Regions from separate parts of the Mangrovibacter sp. MFB070 genome, predicted to be linked through region 1. Evidence: predicted binding sites of a transcription regulator. Region 1 holds the regulator's gene; each other region holds the start of a gene.
The links. Region 1 encodes Fur, which represses iron uptake genes when iron is present. Its sites were predicted from a motif close to ATAATAATGAGAACNACTATCAA; they were not measured.

Region 2: a site for Fur is predicted at 3,800-3,822, ahead of feoA (ferrous iron transporter A). Genes of this name have one in related genera too.
Region 3: a site for Fur is predicted at 2,574-2,596, ahead of fhuE (ferric-rhodotorulic acid/ferric-coprogen receptor FhuE). Genes of this name have one in related genera too.

What each region holds. Positions count from the first base shown of each region.
Region 1 covers NZ_JJMI01000025.1:150,757-156,792, forward strand. Annotated here, with positions in the region: gene ybfF (esterase) at 105-881, shown strand; gene ybfE (LexA regulated protein) at 1,013-1,303, shown strand; gene fldA (flavodoxin FldA) at 1,460-1,990, shown strand; gene fur (ferric iron uptake transcriptional regulator) at 2,276-2,725, shown strand; gene DT73_RS12905 (beta-N-acetylhexosaminidase) at 2,858-5,512, opposite strand; gene DT73_RS12910 (OprD family outer membrane porin) at 5,604-6,036, opposite strand, start outside.
Region 2 covers NZ_JJMI01000028.1:49,374-55,409, forward strand. Annotated here, with positions in the region: gene ompR (two-component system response regulator OmpR) at 1-235, opposite strand, end outside; gene greB (transcription elongation factor GreB) at 457-951, shown strand; gene DT73_RS15645 (Tex family protein) at 1,087-3,402, shown strand; gene feoA (ferrous iron transporter A) at 3,932-4,156, shown strand; gene feoB (Fe(2+) transporter permease subunit FeoB) at 4,204-6,036, shown strand, end outside.
Region 3 covers NZ_JJMI01000025.1:515,463-521,498, forward strand. Annotated here, with positions in the region: gene DT73_RS14585 (iron ABC transporter permease) at 1-330, shown strand, start outside; gene DT73_RS14590 (heme ABC transporter ATP-binding protein) at 320-1,099, shown strand; gene DT73_RS14595 (YncE family protein) at 1,195-2,292, opposite strand; gene fhuE (ferric-rhodotorulic acid/ferric-coprogen receptor FhuE) at 2,694-4,904, shown strand; gene DT73_RS14605 (cold-shock protein) at 5,154-5,636, shown strand; gene DT73_RS14610 (ROK family transcriptional regulator) at 5,717-6,036, opposite strand, start outside.

The DNA.
Region 1 (6,036 bases):
GGGATGGTGTCAAAAGTCAGAATTAACTGTAACCCTTGCAGCCGGATGGCAGAATAGCCAACATAATACCCTATTCCTGAGACAGCGAAAAAAAGAAGTTTTCTATGAAATTACACGCTCGCCTGCAATCTGCTCAACAAATGACTAACAATCCACCGGTTGTGCTCATCCATGGATTATTCGGTACGCTGGATAATTTAGGCGTTCTGGCAAGGGACCTGGTTAAGGACCACGACGTACTGCAAATAGACTTACGCAACCACGGCCTGTCTGCACGCAGTGACACTATGACCTGGCCTGCCATGGCGCAGGATGTACTGGACACGCTGGACGAACAGCACATAGACCGGGCGATATTCATCGGCCATTCAATGGGTGGCAAAACCGCAATGGCGGTGACACAACAGGCACCGGGACGGGTTGAAAAACTGGTCGCTATTGATATTGCCCCCGTCGATTATCACGTTCGCCGCCATGATACTATTTTTGCCGCTATAGACGCCGTTAATGCAGCCGGTGTAACTACCCGGCAGGATGCAGCGGCAATCATGCGCAACATCCTCGATGAAGAAGGGGTTATTCAGTTTTTGCTGAAATCCTTTGTTAATGGCGAGTGGCGTTTTAATGTCCCGGTACTCAAAGCGCAATACAGCAATATTGTTGGATGGGAAACCGTCACACCATGGCCGCATCCGGCACTCTTTATCAGCGGCGGGCTGTCGCCTTATATTCAGGAACAGTATCGTGAAACACTGCTTGCTCAATTCCCCTGTGCCAAAGCCTGGGTCGTTGCAGGTGCAGGTCATTGGGTTCATGCAGAAAAACCAGAGGCAGTCATTCGCGCGATTCGCCGTTTTCTTAGCCCTTCGGACGAAAACTGATTAAAAAGCCGCCGACTGGCTGGCAAATGTGGCTTTCGCGTTGGCGCGTCATGTAGCCTGATGTATCATGGCGCGCTGTAATGCGCCCGAGCACGTTGCTCAAGCCACCTGTTTTCCTCACTATTCTAATCATGGCAAAAGAACAAACGGACCGTACGACATTAGATCTGTTCGCGGATGAACGCCGTCCGGGTCGCCCGAAAACAAATCCACTGTCACGTCACGAACAATTGCGTATTAACAAACGCAACCAGCTTAAACGCGATAAGGTTCGTGGGCTTAAGCGTGTGGAATTAAAACTGAATGCCGATGCGGTAGATGCGCTGAATGAGCTGGCGCAGGTGCGAAACATGAGCCGTAGCGAACTTATTGAAGAGATGCTGATGGCTCAGTTAGATAACACAAAACCAGGTCATATATAATCCACGCATTCCCGGCAGTTTTTCCTTTTCATGTAGCAGTGTGTGCACCCGGTAATGATAGCTGTTTCCGCACTGGAAGCTGTTCTGCTATCATTGCCTTATCTGTGGACAAACTCACGCCACCATAACATTAAGTTTCAAGAGGTTATTAAACTCATGGCGATCGTAGGCATTTTTTTCGGCAGCGACACCGGCAACACTGAAAACATTGCAAAAATCATTCAAAAACAGCTTGGTAAAGATGTTGCTGAAGTGCACGACATAGCCAAGAGCAGCAAAGAAGACATTGAAGCCTTCGATATTCTGCTGCTTGGTATCCCAACCTGGTATTACGGTGAAGCACAGTGTGACTGGGATGATTTTTTCCCTACACTGGAAGAAATTGATTTTACGGGTAAATTGGTAGCCCTGTTCGGTTGTGGTGATCAGGAAGATTACGCCGAATATTTTTGTGACGCACTCGGCACAATGCGCGACATCGTCGAACCACGTGGTGCGGTTATCGTCGGTCACTGGCCAACTGCCGGGTATCATTTTGAAGCGTCGAAAGGTTTGGCGGATGACGACCATTTTGTCGGCCTGGCTATCGATGAAGACCGTCAGCCTGAGCTGACAGCTGAACGTGTTGAAAAATGGGTTAAGCAAGTTTCCGAAGAAATGCAGCTCGATAGCATTATTAATGCCTGATAGTTCACCGGCGCAATTATATTGCGCCGGATTGATAGGTAAAACCGATAAAAATAATTGCTACATTTTTTTAACTTTTTCGCGTTAGCGCTGTACAATGATCCAGTTGACAGCATGTATTTTTGGTAAATTTGCCAGTGCTGTCAGATTATTATTTTTCAATTTTGCTGGAGACTTGCGGTTTTCTTTAGGGAGTGTCAAACCTATAATGAGACGCATTAACTTTAGCGTATTACGTCGTACGCCCATTCACGGGCACTTTGCAAGCAACAGGACATATTCCGCATGACTGACAACAACACCGCATTAAAGAAGGCAGGCCTGAAAGTCACGCTTCCCCGGTTAAAAATCCTGGAAGTGTTGCAGGAGCCGGACAATCACCATGTCAGCGCGGAAGATTTATACAAGCGACTGATTGACATGGGAGAGGAGATTGGTCTTGCTACCGTGTATCGCGTGCTCAACCAATTTGATGACGCCGGAATCGTTACACGCCATAACTTCGAAGGTGGTAAATCCGTTTTCGAACTCACGCAGCAGCACCATCATGACCACCTGATTTGCCTTGACTGCGGTAAAGTTATCGAGTTCAGCGATGATTCGATTGAAGCTCGCCAGCGTGAAATTGCTTCCAGCCATGGTATCCGCCTGACAAACCACAGCCTGTACCTTTATGGTCATTGTGCTGAAGGCGATTGCCGTGATGATGAAAATGCGCACGAAGGCACCAAATAATCGGGTGTACCCGTAAGCCGGTGCAATGTGACCCCAAAAAAAAGCCAGGTTTAGAACCTGGCTTTTTTTTATCTGTTTTGGCCTTATGCCGCGCCGCTTGCAGGGCACTCCTGCCCCGCAAGCAAACCCGTGTCACTCAACAATCACCACCCTGCTGGTTCGGTTGCCATCCGGGCTCACAGCACGCACCTGTACGTTACCACTGACAACCGGCCGGGCGTCATCCCGCCAAACCTGCCACTGCTCCCCGCCATCAACGGAGTATTCAACCCTGAGCCCTGGCAGGCTGACATTAGTGGCCAGTTTCCCGTCAACAATCCGGGCACCAGGTACCGGAACACGCCAGGCAATACCGGCGGCATCCAGTTTCGCCAACTCACGCTGGCCTAACACATTGGCAAACCGCTGCCAGTCTTTTGCCAAAGCAGCCGTATCGACATAGTGGGTTTCTCCGCCTTTATACTCCCGCCCGGGCTGCCAGTCCTGTTCCCAGGAAGCCTTGTGCCAGGCACGCTCCGCTACTGAAATAATACGCGGGAATAAACGGTATTCCATTTCTTCGTCAGTGCGAACAACTTCACTCCAGACTTGCGCCGACAAACCATGAGCCCCGGGCCATAACTTCGCCGAACCGGCACTGAACGCATTGCCATCACGGTCTACCGAAGTTTCTGCATTTTGCGGCAAGTTATCTGGTGCGAAGCTAAACACTTTACGTTCATCGGTAAACCGGGTTCCCCAGTAATAGCCCGGCTCCATTGGGTCTACTTCATACGGGAAGTCAAAGTAAACATAATCCGGGTTGGAAATCGTGACTTCATAGCCTTTATTGGCCCAGTCACTCACCGCATCTGAACCACCCCAGTACAGGGTATCCCAGGAGTTAATCCCGGTGCGTTTAGTTGCAAAGGCCGACGCGCCTGACGCATCTCTCAGGCCATCTTGCCAGGCCTGCATTTTCTCAATGCCATGGGCATCAACCAGTTTACTCACTTCTACCGCAAACCAGCTTGGCAAATGCGCCATATCTTCAACTGCGCCAGATGCCACCAGCGCCTGGCACACTTCGGATTTCGCCCAGGGTTTATCTTGCTGGCTCATATCCACCTGCCCTTTTCCTGCCTCCGGGCTGGCTTTATCCGTGTACCCGGCCCCCAGGTAGATATTTTTCGCTTCATCTGCGCCAAAATGCCAGGTTGCCAGCGGCAAACCGGCTTCTTTATGCATCTGGAGAATTTCACTCATTACTTTATCAACAAAGCGGCGAGATGAATCCAGGCACGGGTTCAGATAACTGGCCTTGTCATAGAACTGAACCGTCGTGGTACGCGATGTATCGGTCGGGTCGAGCAAACGGTATTCATTCGCTGCATCAGGCTTACCCTCTTTCATCAGCCTGTCATAACGTGCTTCCATTGACACTACAGCAGCCCGGGCATGCGCTGGCATATCAATTTCCGGAATCACCTCAATATGGCGGGCTTTAGCGTATTTGAGTATTTCAATGTAATCCGCCCGAGTAAAATAACCGCTGCCATTATTGTTACTGTCCGGGCCTGATCCTAATTGTGGTAACAAACACTGTCTTTCAGTTAAATCATGGCAACGCTTCCCGCCCACTTCAGTCAGTTCCGGCAAGCCGGGGATTTCAATACGCCAGCCCTCATCATCGCTCAGATGAAAGTGGAATTTATTCAGCTTATAAGCTGCCATTTGATCAAGCGCGCGTAAAATAGCAGCTTTAGAGTGGAAATTACGCCCAACATCAATGAACATGCCGCGGTAATCAAAGCGCGGTGCATCACTGGCATCCAGAGTTGCAATCGTTTTCGCACCACTTACCGGCACCAGCGATAAAATTGACTGTAATCCATAAAAGACCCCAGTTTGATCAAACCCGGTGACCACCGCTTCACCTTCTTTAATAGTAAGCCGGTAGGCACCGCTACGGGCATCGTCGCCAGTAAAGGTTTTCGGTGCAATCGATGTGCGCACCGGGTAACCACTGCCGGTTTTGATACCCAACTGCTTAAAGCGCGCCTCAATCACCTCAGCAGATGGCCGCAACAAAACAGCCAGGTCGAGTGCCACGCCATTACTCAGAACAGCATCTTTCTTATGCACTTTAATCTGTTTGGGGGTTGGAATAATGGCACCACGCAGAGACTGTGCAGCAAGCCGTGATACATCACTGTTTTTTTCAAAACGGGTATCAGCCGTCATTAAAATGTTGTTGTCATCCGGTGTGCGTTTCCAGTTGTCACCAATTGGTGCCACGAACTGAGTTAAATCCTCGGTATCGGTACTGGCGATAACCTGAGGTTGTGCGCCGGGAGCGGTGACATACCAACGCGGGATGACATCGGTCATAAATAACTGCCAGTATTCATTCACAATGGGAATATCAACAGATTGCCCGGCGGCAAAACCAGTAAATTTCTCTGTTGGTTCAAGCTTATGCAGGTCGCCAGTAACATGTGTGATAGTGAATGCCGGGTTATCCGTACGCAGGATCTGGCGAATGCTGGGGAAATATATGGCCCAGTCATGTGATGTCACGGCCCGGTGACTGTGGTTGGTCAGTGTAATAACCGCTTTGTTGCAGGATGCCCAGTCAGCCCCCAGCGCAGCGCAATCCACACCATTTAATGCCGCATGGTTGTCCAGAACCTGGTATTTGACGCCAAACTCACTTAATTGCCCGACCGTTTTCTGGTCGGCACCCGCCTGGCCTGACAGCATTCCGAATACCAGAGCAGCCAGGGCAGATTTATTTAAACGTTTCATTTTTCATCCTCTGAGTTGCGCCTGCTGGCTTCGCGAATCCCCAGCAGTGCCAAAAATTACCCGACGGAAACCTGAACAGCCTCAGGTTGCTTTAGAAAACAGTGAAAGGGGCAATCACCATAAATTTCACATCCCGCTCATCCTGGAAAATATTGCCGTACCCGCCGCCATAGCTCGGGATATCAGAGTGGTTGTCGTATTGGGTGAAATGAAGTTTGAACAGCGTACCTTGTGCCCGCCCGCTCTGAATGGTATATGCAGCATCCAGGCTATAAGCAGACTCTTTCAGGCGATAACCAGCATCGTAGTAGCCATCTGTTGTGGGTAAGCTGGAAGGTTTGGCATCCCAGGCATAAACATAAGACGCCCCAATGGACCAGCCGGGTAAATTCCAGTTCACCAGGTCGTACATTGCCCCAACAAATACTGCCTTCTCGCCATTGGCGTTAAAATCGGAGCGGTTATCCCACCAAATATCAAGGCGACCGTTGGAGGAAGCATAGGTTGGTGTCATACGTTGCAGG
Region 2 (6,036 bases), on a different contig from region 1:
TGGGCATCGGGTTACTCTGGCTGCGCAGACGGCGGCAAATGGACAAGCCATCTTCTCCCGGCAGCATCAAATCCAGAACCATTAAGTGGAAAGACTCACGTGTCAGCAGGCGATCCATTTGTTCAGCGTTAGCAACGCTACGAACCTGGAAGCCTTGTTCGGTGAGATAACGCTCAAGCAGTGCACGTAACCGCATATCGTCATCAACAACCAGAATTTTATAATTCTCTTGCATACTGTTAACTCCCAAAGGCTCGAATTGTACGTTGGCTATTCTAAAAAAGTGTGCGCCAACGACCAGATAAAACTGGTATATATTCTAGTCAAAATTGTTACAAAGCATATTTAACAGCGACTTATCTGTACAATACATCACAAACAGGCGCATAAAGCGACAGGCAAGTTATTGTAAAATAGGCCTGCTTCACCATTCGGCAGCACAGACAGGTACATAGTATGAAAACGGCCTTGATTACCCGAGAGGGTTACGAAAAGCTCAAAAAAGAGCTGGATTATTTATGGCGAGAAGAACGCCCGGAAGTCACCAAAAAAGTCACCTGGGCGGCAAGCCTTGGCGACCGCAGCGAAAACGCCGACTACCAGTACAACAAGAAACGCCTGCGCGAAATTGACCGGCGGGTTCGTTACCTCACTAAATGTCTTGAGAATTTACGCATCGTTGACCACTCACCGCAACAGGATGGCAAAGTGTTTTTTGGTGCCTGGGTGGAAATTGAAAACAACGACGGGGATATCAGGCGGTTTCGCATTGTCGGTTACGATGAAATTTTTGGCCGCAATGACTACATTTCTATTGATGCCCCCATGGCCCGGGCTCTGCTCAAAAAAGAAGAAGGTGATACCGCCACCGTTATCACACCTTCGGGCATTGCAACCTGGTATGTAAACAGCATCAGCTATACAAGGCCGGAGTGGTCCGAAGAAGCCTGAGCCTCGGCACTGTTCACAAGATTTAAAGAACAAACTGAAAAAGCCGGTTGAAAGGTCGCCATAACTGGCATTTTATTTCCGGACTCCGTATAACTGTGCTTCACTTTTTATCGCGACAGACAGACAACAAAAGCCATGATGAACAATTCGCTTAACGGCATTATTGCCAGTGAACTCAATGCACGGAATGAGCAGGTTGAAGCGGCCATCCGTTTGCTTGATGAAGGGAACACCGTGCCATTTATCGCACGTTATCGTAAAGAGGTCACAGGTGGGCTGGATGACACCCAATTGCGTCAACTGGAAGTCCGTCTGGGTTATCTGCGTGAACTGGAAGAGCGCCGTCAGGCCATTCTGAAGTCGATTAGCGAGCAGGGTAAACTGAGTGATGAACTGGCTGGCGCCATTAATTCAACACTGAGCAAAACTGAGCTTGAAGACTTATATCTCCCGTACAAACCTAAACGCCGCACACGTGGGCAAATCGCTATTGAAGCAGGGTTAGAACCTCTTGCAGATTTGCTCTGGCAAGATGCCTCCCGCACACCAGAACAAGAAGCAGAGCAGTATATTGACGCAGACAAAGGCCTGGCCGACACCAAAGCGGTGCTGGATGGCGCTCGTTATATTCTGATGGAACGCTTCGCTGAAGATGCGGCCTTGCTGGCAAAAGTGCGTGACTACCTGTGGCGTAATGCCCATCTGGCCTCCACCGTGGTACCAGGTAAGGAAGAAGAAGGCGCGAAATTCCGTGACTATTTTGCTCATCATGAAGCCATCTCTGGCGTGCCTTCACACCGTGCTCTGGCCATGTTCCGTGGCCGTAACGAAGGCGTGCTTCAGTTAGCCGTTAACCCGGACCCTCAGTTTGATGAGCCTCCCAAAGAAAGTTACTGCGAACAACTGATTATTGACCACCTTGGGCTACGCCTGAACAACGCACCGGCAGATAACTGGCGGCGTGCGGTCATTTCCTGGACCTGGCGTATCAAAGTACTGATGCACCTGGAAACAGAGCTGATGTCCACCCTGCGGGAACGCGCAGAAGATGAAGCAATCAATGTCTTTGCCCGTAACCTGCATGATTTGCTGATGGCTGCGCCTGCAGGAATGCGAGCCACTATGGGCCTGGATCCGGGGTTGCGTACCGGGGTTAAAGTTGCCGTAGTGGACGCCACCGGGAAACTGGTTGCTACCGATACCATTTACCCACATACCGGGCAGGCAGCCAAAGCAGCAGTTGTACTGGCCGCACTGTGTGAAAAACACCAGGTCGAACTGGTCGCGATTGGTAACGGTACAGCCTCACGCGAAACAGAACGTTTCTGGCTGGACGTGCTAAAACAATATCCCCACCTTAAAGCACAGAAAGTGATTGTCAGTGAAGCCGGGGCATCGGTCTATTCCGCTTCAGAACTGGCGGCACAAGAATTTCCATCACTCGATGTTTCTTTGCGTGGCGCGGTCTCCATTGCCCGCCGCCTGCAGGACCCACTTTCAGAACTGGTGAAAATAGACCCGAAATCCATCGGTGTGGGCCAGTACCAGCACGATGTCAGCCAAAACCAACTGGCGAAAAAACTCGATGCCGTCGTTGAAGACTGTGTAAACGCCGTCGGTGTGGATCTTAATACTGCGTCCGTACCGTTATTAACCCGCGTAGCAGGCCTGACCCGCATGATGGCGCAAAATATTGTCGACTGGCGCGACCAGAATGGCCAGTTCCAGAACCGCCAGCAACTGCTGAAAGTTAGCCGTCTGGGGCCAAAAGCTTTTGAACAGTGTGCCGGTTTTTTGCGTATCAACCACGGGGACAACCCGCTGGATGCATCAACCGTTCACCCTGAAGCCTACCCTATAGTTGAGCGTATTCTTGCCGCAACCCACAAAGCCTTGCGGGATTTGATGGGTGATGACAGTGCGCTGCGTAACCTGAAAGCGGTCGACTTCACTGATGAGCGTTTCGGTGTACCAACCGTTACAGACATTATCAAAGAGCTGGAAAAACCTGGCCGTGACCCACGCCCTGAGTTTAAAACAGCTCAGTTTGCTGACGGAGTAGAAACACTCAATGACCTCCAGCCCGGCATGGTCCTGGAAGGTGCGGTTACCAACGTCACTAACTTCGGCGCATTCGTGGATATTGGCGTACACCAGGATGGCCTGGTGCACATCTCTTCTTTGGCTGATAAATTTGTTGAAGACCCACACAAGGTGGTGAAAACCGGTGATATCGTCAAAGTAAAAGTGATGGAAGTGGATCTGGCCCGCAAGCGCATTGCGTTATCCATGCGTCTTGATGAACAGCCCGGGGAAAGCCAGCCACGCAAGGCACAAGGTAACGACACGCGCCAGCGCCCTCAACAACAACCGCGCCAGCGTGAAGCAAGCACTTCAGGTAACAGTGCCATGAGCGATGCACTGGCTGCTGCATTTGGTAAAAAGCGTTAAGCTGTGATGTGGAAATTGCCAGTCTGGTCTATCCAGGCTGGCAAAAAATATAAAAAAATTCGCTTTACCACTTTTAATTTGCACCCGTTCACGTTGTAACAAAGCTACTGCAGCCATACTGAAATAGTTGAGTAAAATTCGCAGGTTCCGGAAAATCACGCCCATAAAAAAGTTAATTATTAGCGAGCTAATTTTTAGCAAATAATTATTTTTTAATATAAATAAAAAACACTCCACCAAAATATTTAAAATACCACCTTTAATTTAACAAAATTAACCATTTGTAGTTATTTGAAATACCCTGCCTCTCATGCTAAATACCATCTTTATGACACAGGTTAATCTTAGTACGAATAAAGTGTGAAATAAGATTCATTTGCGTTAAAGCGAGTTGATTACGAAAACCATTCTCATTATCATTGTATTACTTGTTTTATTCTGCTTTATTTTTCTGGCGAGGCTCCTCTGAATCTTATTCAGGCTGTTCTCTTGGTAAACGTTCATTTGTAAGTTCTGGCAGGCGGGCATTATGCAATTCTTACCATCCAGCTCATGGAAAATCATTGGGTTCTCCGGGGAAATCAGCCCGGCATACCGCCAAAAGTTACTTTCTTTGGGTATGCTGCCGGGTTCGTCATTCAATGTGGTGCGTGTGGCACCACTGGGCGACCCTATTCATATTGAAACCCGTCGCGTTAACCTGGTCGTGCGTAAAAAAGACCTGGCGCTATTAAATGTCGAGGAAATACGCTGAGTTACTCAGTTATTTCATCATGGCAATGCAAGTAAGTGGGTCATAAAATGAAAACAATTACTGTTGGTTTAATTGGTAACCCCAATTCTGGGAAAACAACATTATTCAACCAATTAACAGGCGCCCGCCAGCGTGTAGGGAATTGGGCAGGTGTAACGGTTGAACGTAAAGAAGGGCAATTTGCGACGCCTGAACACCAGGTCACACTTGTCGACCTGCCTGGCACCTATTCCCTGACCACTATTTCTGCACAAACCTCCCTCGATGAACAAATTGCCTGCCACTATATTCTGAGCGGTGATGCGGATTTACTGATTAACGTCGTTGACGCCAGCAATCTTGAACGCAATCTGTATTTAACATTGCAGCTTCTTGAACTCGGCATTCCCTGTGTTGTTGCCCTGAACATGCTGGACATTGCAGAGAAACAGCACCTGCGCATTGATATTGATGCGCTCTCTGCCCGGCTTGGCTGCCCGGTCGTGCCACTGGTTTCTACTCGTGGGCGGGGTATCGACAGCCTGAAACGCGCTCTGGACATTCACCAGAAAAACAGCGAGCAAGAGTTCGTTCATTACCCACAGCCCATTATCGACAGCGCCCTGCAACTGGCTGAATCCATGCCTGGTACATTACCGGCTGGCCACCGCCGTTGGTTGGGCATACAAATGCTGGAAGGGGATATTTACAGCCTTGCTTACGCCGGGGATGCGGCAGACAAACTGGATGCAGTAAAAGCCGGGCTGAGTGAAAAAATTGATGACCCGGCGTTATACATTGCTGACGCGCGTTATCAGACTATCGCCACCATTTGTGAATCAGTCAGTAACAGTATTACGGTTGAGCCAAACAAGCTCACCGCGCAAGTAGATAAAATAGTGCTGAACCGCTTCCTCGGTTTACCGATTTTTCTGTTTGTCATGTACCTGATGTTTCTGCTGGCCATTAACATTGGAGGTGCACTGCAACCGATTTTTGATGCGGGTTCCGTCGCTATCTTTATCCATGGCCTGCAGTGGGTTGGCGCAACGTTACATTTCCCGGACTGGCTGACGTTACTGCTTGCCCAGGGTATTGGCGGTGGGATCAACACTGTATTACCTCTGGTACCGCAAATCGGCATGATGTACCTGTTTCTCTCTTTCCTTGAAGACTCAGGTTATATGGCTCGTGCAGCCTTTGTGATGGACCGCCTGATGCAATCTCTGGGGTTACCTGGTAAGTCATTTGTCCCGCTGATTGTTGGTTTTGGTTGTAACGTACCCTCAGTGATGGGTTCACGTACCCTTGACGCTCCCCGTGAACGTCTGACGACCATCATGATGGCGCCATTTATGTCCTGCGGCGCACGCCTGGCTATTTTCGCCGTTTTCTCCGCAGCATTCTTTGGGCAGCAAGGAGCATTGATTGTTTTCTCGCTCTATCTGCTGGGTATTGTAATGGCAATACTTACCGGCCTGATGCTGAAGCACACGATTATGCGCGGTGAAGCAACCCCCTTTGTTATGGAGTTGCCGGTTTACCACGTTCCTCACCTGAAAAGTCTGTTAATTCAAACCTGGCAACGCCTGAAAGGGTTCGTGATCCGGGCCGGTAAAGTGATTGTGCTGGTGAGTATTTTTATCGGCGCACTGAACAGCTTCACGCTCAGCGGGAAAGCGGCAGATAACATTAACGATTCGGCGCTGGCATCCGTCAGCCGCGTTCTGACTCCGCTTTTACAACCCATTGGGGTTCACGAGGATAACTGGCAGGCAACGGTCGGGCTGTTTACTGGTGCCATGGCGAAAGAAGTGGTCGTGGGTACACTCAATACGTTGTATACCGCTGAAGATATTCACAATGAAGCGTTTGATCCGGCTACTTTCAACTTACTGGGT
Region 3 (6,036 bases), 360 kb from region 1:
TACCTGGGTGTCAATGTGCCGCAGTTGCAACGAATACTTCTGATTTCCAGTGCCTTATTAGTGGCGGCCTCTGTGGCTGTCAGCGGTATTATTGGGTTTATTGGACTGGTTATACCGCACTTGATACGAATGTGGCTGGGGCCGAACCACCGGGCTCTGGTGCCGGGTTCACTCCTTGCCGGGGCAATGCTGTTGCTGGTTGCCGATACGGCCGCTCGCACACTGGTGGCTCCGGCGGAAATGCCGGTTGGGCTGATTACCTGCCTGCTGGGAGCCCCCTGGTTTTTATGGCTTATTTTTCGCCAGAGGAGCACGGGCCGTGAGTGGTAGCTTAATTGCGAAAAACCTGCGCATACAGCGGGAAGCACGCTGGCTGGTTGATGATATTTCACTGGAGCTCAAGCCCGGGGAACGAGTGGCATTAATCGGCCCAAACGGAGCCGGAAAATCAACACTATTGCGCCTGCTTACCGGTTATCTGCCAGCAGAACACGGTGAGTTACTGTTAGCAGGCCAGCCGCTTTCTGGCTGGCCTGCACAAGCGCTTTCCCGTCAGCGGGCAGTTATGTTGCAACATACCCGAGGGCTGGCAAACTGGCCGGTGGCGGCGGTGGTGGCGATGGGGCGTGCGCCCTGGGGGCCACGACATGAACACAGCATAGTGCAGCAAGTGCTGGCGCTTACCGGTTGCGATACGTTTGCCAACCGGCTGTGTGGCACATTATCGGGTGGTGAACAACAGCGTGTGCAACTGGCTCGTTGCCTGGCACAACTGTGGAATAATGGTGCGCCACAAGGCTGGTTGTTCCTTGATGAACCGACGTCAGCCCTGGATCTACGCCATCAGCAGCACCTGATGCGCCTGCTGAAAACCCTCACTTCGGGGGCGAACTTGCATGTTTTCACGGTACTTCACGACCTGAACCTGGCTGCGTTGTGGGCCAGCAGGGTGTTGTTGATGCACCAGGGGAAGCTGGTCGCAGAGGGGAAACCAGAGGCTGTTATTCAGGCACCAATAATTAACCGCTGGTATGGCGCAGAGGTCCTGGTGGGTGAACATCCAAAAGAAGGTGCTCCGCAGGTATTTCTGTGTTCTTGACATCCTCCCCGCCCTAAAGGACGGGGTTTTACGGCGCATCTGATAAGCACTGTGCATTCAGGGTGGCAGTGCAAGTTTATCAGCCACACCACCTGTTACTTCAGTGCAATACGCACCACGCTGTCTTTACCCGGTGTTGAGTTATCCTGGTTAAACGGTTGTTTGAGCGTAACATACAAGGTGTTGCCATCCGGTGATACCAACAGGCTGTTCGGATTGGTATCGAATGACCAACTGTGCTTCACTGCATAAGTTGTGGCATCCAGTTGCAATACCTTCTTCGTTTCGCGTTGGGAAATGTAGATTTCATTGCGCTGCGCATTGAATTTAATCCCCAGAGCATCACCCGGAATACGTTTAATTACCCGGCCAGTATGCTCATCAAAAACCAGCGTGGTTTTCCCCTGCGAATTATCGGTTACCAATAAACGCCCGGTAGCCGGGTCTTCCGCCATATTCAGGAAGAGATATTTGTTGCCATCGCCCGCTGTCCAGCGGTGCTCTATTTTGTGGGTTCGCGGGTTAATCACCAGAATCTCACCATCGCCGTTCGCTGCGTACACAACACCCATTGAAGGTGAGTAAAGCAAACCGGTTACCCACTTCCCGGCATGTTGAATAGTGCCAGCCAGTTTGAAAGTGCGGGTATCCACAATAGAAATAAAGCCCGGGTCCGCCACCCGGCTTACGTACAAATTATGCCCCTGCAATAGCAATTCGCGCGCGCCCGGCAAATCACCGTCTTTGTCTTTCTTCCCGCCTAAATTTAACCGCTGCAACACCTTACCGCTGCGGGCATCAACTTTAGAAATAGTGCCATCAAGGGAGTTAGAGGTATAGAAAACAGCACCTGCGTTATCAGCCACCATGCCAAAGTTTTTCAGGTCGGTATGTGTTTCCCCTTCCGTGGCAAGCGTAACCGGGTTCAGGCGATAGATAACGCCGCCATTAACATTTTTAAAGCTCTGAGCACTGGCAACATATAACGCATCAGCCACTGGCGAATAGGCCATTTCATATAAGCCATCGCCCACTTCGCGCTGAGTAACAACTTGCAGGTTTACTGGCTTAGCAGCCACTGTGGGCGTGGGAGCCGCAGTTTTTTCAGGCTGATGCTGGCAGGCAGCAAGGGCAAGGGTGGCGGCAACCAGCGTGGCAATACCGCTTTTGGGCAAACTGCAAAACGATTTCATTCCAGGCTCCATTAATCAATGCCCGGTACTATTTGGCCCCAGGCAATACAGGAAAAAAGAGAATGAGAATCATACGCGTTAAAAAGCGATTAGCAAATATCCGGAAAAACAGACAGGCACTGTGTAGTGACAAATAACCACAGACCATTCTTACCTTACAGCCAGGCAGAAAAAATAAAACTTTTATTTTTAAATCATATATTTAACCAACAACAATACCATTCAACCGCCCCGTTATTCCGATACAAAGAATTACATATTTATCGTTAATACCTCTACGAATAATAAAGAAAATGATTATCATTTATTTTCTCATAATGAGCCTGCTATGTGCTCACATACTCTGATGCAGCAAATCAAAAAGCTGCGCAGTGGCAATTTGCTTTTTGGACGGGGATATTATGTCTTTTAATCACAGGGAACCGGGAAAACCGGTTCTTCAACCCAGATACACGCTTTCTCTTCTCGCACTGGCAATTCATACACTGGTCAGCCCAACTCAGGCTATTGCGGCCGATGGCACCACAACCGACACAACCAGCAACGAACAAACCATGGTGGTGAATGCTACAACGAAGAAAGACACAGCTTCCCAGGAAAGCAAAGATTACCAGGTTAAAACCACTCGGGCTGGCACCAAACTGCTACTGACTCCGCGAGACGTTCCGCAGTCGCTCAGTGTGGTGACTCAGCAGCGCATGCAGGACCAGCAGTTGCAAACAGTTAATGACGTTCTGGGCAATACCACAGGTATCTCAGTTCAACAGGATGACAGCGAGCGCTCTTATTACTACTCCCGGGGTTTCCAAATCACGAATTTCACTTACGATGGCATTCCCACCAGCATGGGTGATGCCTGGAATTTTGGTGATGCCGCTTCCGATACCGCTATTTACGACCGCATTGAAGTGGTGCGCGGGGCAACCGGGCTGATGACCGGTGCTGGCAGCCCGGCGGCGTCAGTCAACATGGTGCGTAAACATGCCGACAGTAAAACATTCACCGGTAACCTCACCGCCAGCTATGGCAGTTGGAATAAACAACGTTATGTGGCTGATATCAGCACACCATTAAATGATTCCGGAACGATTCGTGGCCGTGTTATTGCGGGGTATCAGGATCAGGACAGTTGGCTGGATCGCTACCATAAAAACACTAAGTTTTTATATGGTGTTGTCGATGCAGACCTGAATGACAGCACCACGCTGTCTCTGGCGTGGGATTACCAGGATGCAGACACCCGGGATCCTTCCTGGGGTGGCAACCCCGTCTTCTACAGCAACAGCTCATTGACCCACTACCGGCGCAGCCTGAACTCTTCAGCAGACTGGACGTATTACCACACCACCGTTCGTAAAGTTTATGCCGACCTGACACATAACTTTGATAACGGGTGGTCCTTCCGCCTGAATGGCACCCATGCTGAAAATACCTTCAGTGATAAATTGCTGTATGTGGGTTACCTCTCCACTCCAAATGAGCAAACCGGGGAAGGTGCCGATGGTTTTGGCAGTATGGACCGGGGCAAACGAGAACAAACGTCTGTGGATGGTTATGCCAGTGGCCCATTCGAACTGTTCGGGCGGCAACACCAGCTAATGGCAGGCCTCACGTATAGCCGCCAGCATAATTCCACCTACAGCCGGGATGGGGTTACCGATGAAGACGCTTATGACATTGCAACCAGCGACATCGGTATTTTCAATAATAGCTGGAATGGCAACATCGCAGAACCGAACTGGAGCGACTGGTATGCAAACGCTAATGATGTCGTGCGGCAGAAATCCGCTTATACCGCAGCCCGCTTTTCACTGGCCGACCCGTTATCGCTGATTGTAGGGGCCCGCTACACCCAGTACAGCACTATTGGCAGTAGTGGTGATATGAAAAAGAACAACACCACGCCTTATGCCGGTGTGGTGTATGACATTAACGACACCTGGTCTGCTTACGCCAGCTATACCTCGATTTTTCAGCCGCAAACTTACCGTGACAGCAGTGGCCACTACCTGGCCCCGGTTACCGGGAAAAGTTACGAAACCGGGCTGAAATCCGCCTGGCTTGATGGCCGCCTGACTGCCACCATGGCTATTTTCCGCATTGAACAAAACAATGTCGGCCAGGAAGTCAGTGGCTCTTATGTGAATAACAGCAGTGAACAGGCTTATGTTGCCACGAAAGGCGCACGCAGCAAGGGCGCGGAATTTGAACTGAATGGGGCGCTTACCGATAACCTGCAAATGACGTTCGGCGCAACGCGTTATGTGGACAGGGATTCCGATGGCCGTTATAACCCGGATCAACCCCAAACCAGCTTCAAACTGTTCGCCAGCTACAATCTACCTGAACTTCCTGCCCTTACGCTGGGCGGCGGCGTCAACTGGCAAAACAGAGTATTCGACGATGTCAGCGCGCCAAATGGCACAACCAAACGCGTGTACCAGGGAAGCTACCCGCTGGCAAACCTGTTTGCCCGTTATCAGGTGACCAAACAAGTTTCTGTTCAGGGGAATATCAGCAACCTGTTTGACCGCAAATACTACGCGTATATGAACAACTATGTGTATGGTGAGCCACGTAACATGTCGGTCAGTGTCACCTGGCAGTTCTGAATATTCGCTTTTTAAATCACCACAGCCCTGCAGATTCAGGGCTGTGGTCTGCCAGATTGTTGCCGTACTTCCGGGGAACTGGACACCGTTTTTTGATGTTCTGCCCAAAACTCCCGCGAATATTTGTTGTTGACCCTCGCCTTTACGCAAGATAACAGCCAGACTTAAACCAAAGACGTAGTCTGCCCGGGCATTGTGCTTTACACTGCGCGCTGCGAAATTGAGTGAATAACGAGTAAGTAAGCGGTAATGACCATGAAAGGAACAATCACAACCTGGTTCCAGGACAAAGGTTTTGGGTTTATCAAAGATGAAAACGGCGATAACCGCTATTTTCATGTTATCAAGGTTTCCAACCCTGAACTGATTAAGAAAGATGCGGCGGTAACCTTTGAGCCAGGCACCAATAACAAAGGGTTATCAGCCTTTGCGGTGAAAGTGGCACCAGAAAGCAAACACCTGTATATCGCCGGTGAGCGCGTGAAACTCACGTCGATTAAGTCTTACCTGGTTTACAGTGAAGAAGAGCCTGCCGACACCCGGATTGATAAAGAAAACGCAGTGTTGTCTGTCGGCATACTGATGAACAGCATCAGGCCGAAATCGTCACAAAAAGCAGGAGAGATGCGTTCAGTGAAAAAACTGGCGATCACCACTTTCCAGGGAACTACGCTCATCTTCACAGAAGATGAAATAGACATTGATGCAACAGTGAAAATGCTCAAAGTCTGACGCGTTCAGTGCCGGGGCAGAAACACCTGCCCATGGCTTCTTCCCTGGCGTACTCCCCACGCGCCTGAACCTGCCTGCAGCTACTTCATCAGCACCTGAAATTGTGGGTTAAACTCGTCAAAAATTGGCAGGGCTGCCGCCCCAAGTGCTGCGGTGTCCATGCCCGACATCCCCATTTTCACCCGCATGCCATCCAGGTAGCGCCCGCGTACCGACTGGTAAAACGGTGGCAGGCGCGCCAGCACTTTCTCCAGCAATAGCGCTGGCATCATGCCGCCCACTACCACGGTCTGCGCATCAAAAATACACTCCAGCATATTAATCGCCTGGCGCAGAGGTGGCAGCGCTGTCTCTACCCAGCGGTCAAACAGTGCGCCATCTACGGCCAGTAAGTCATCGG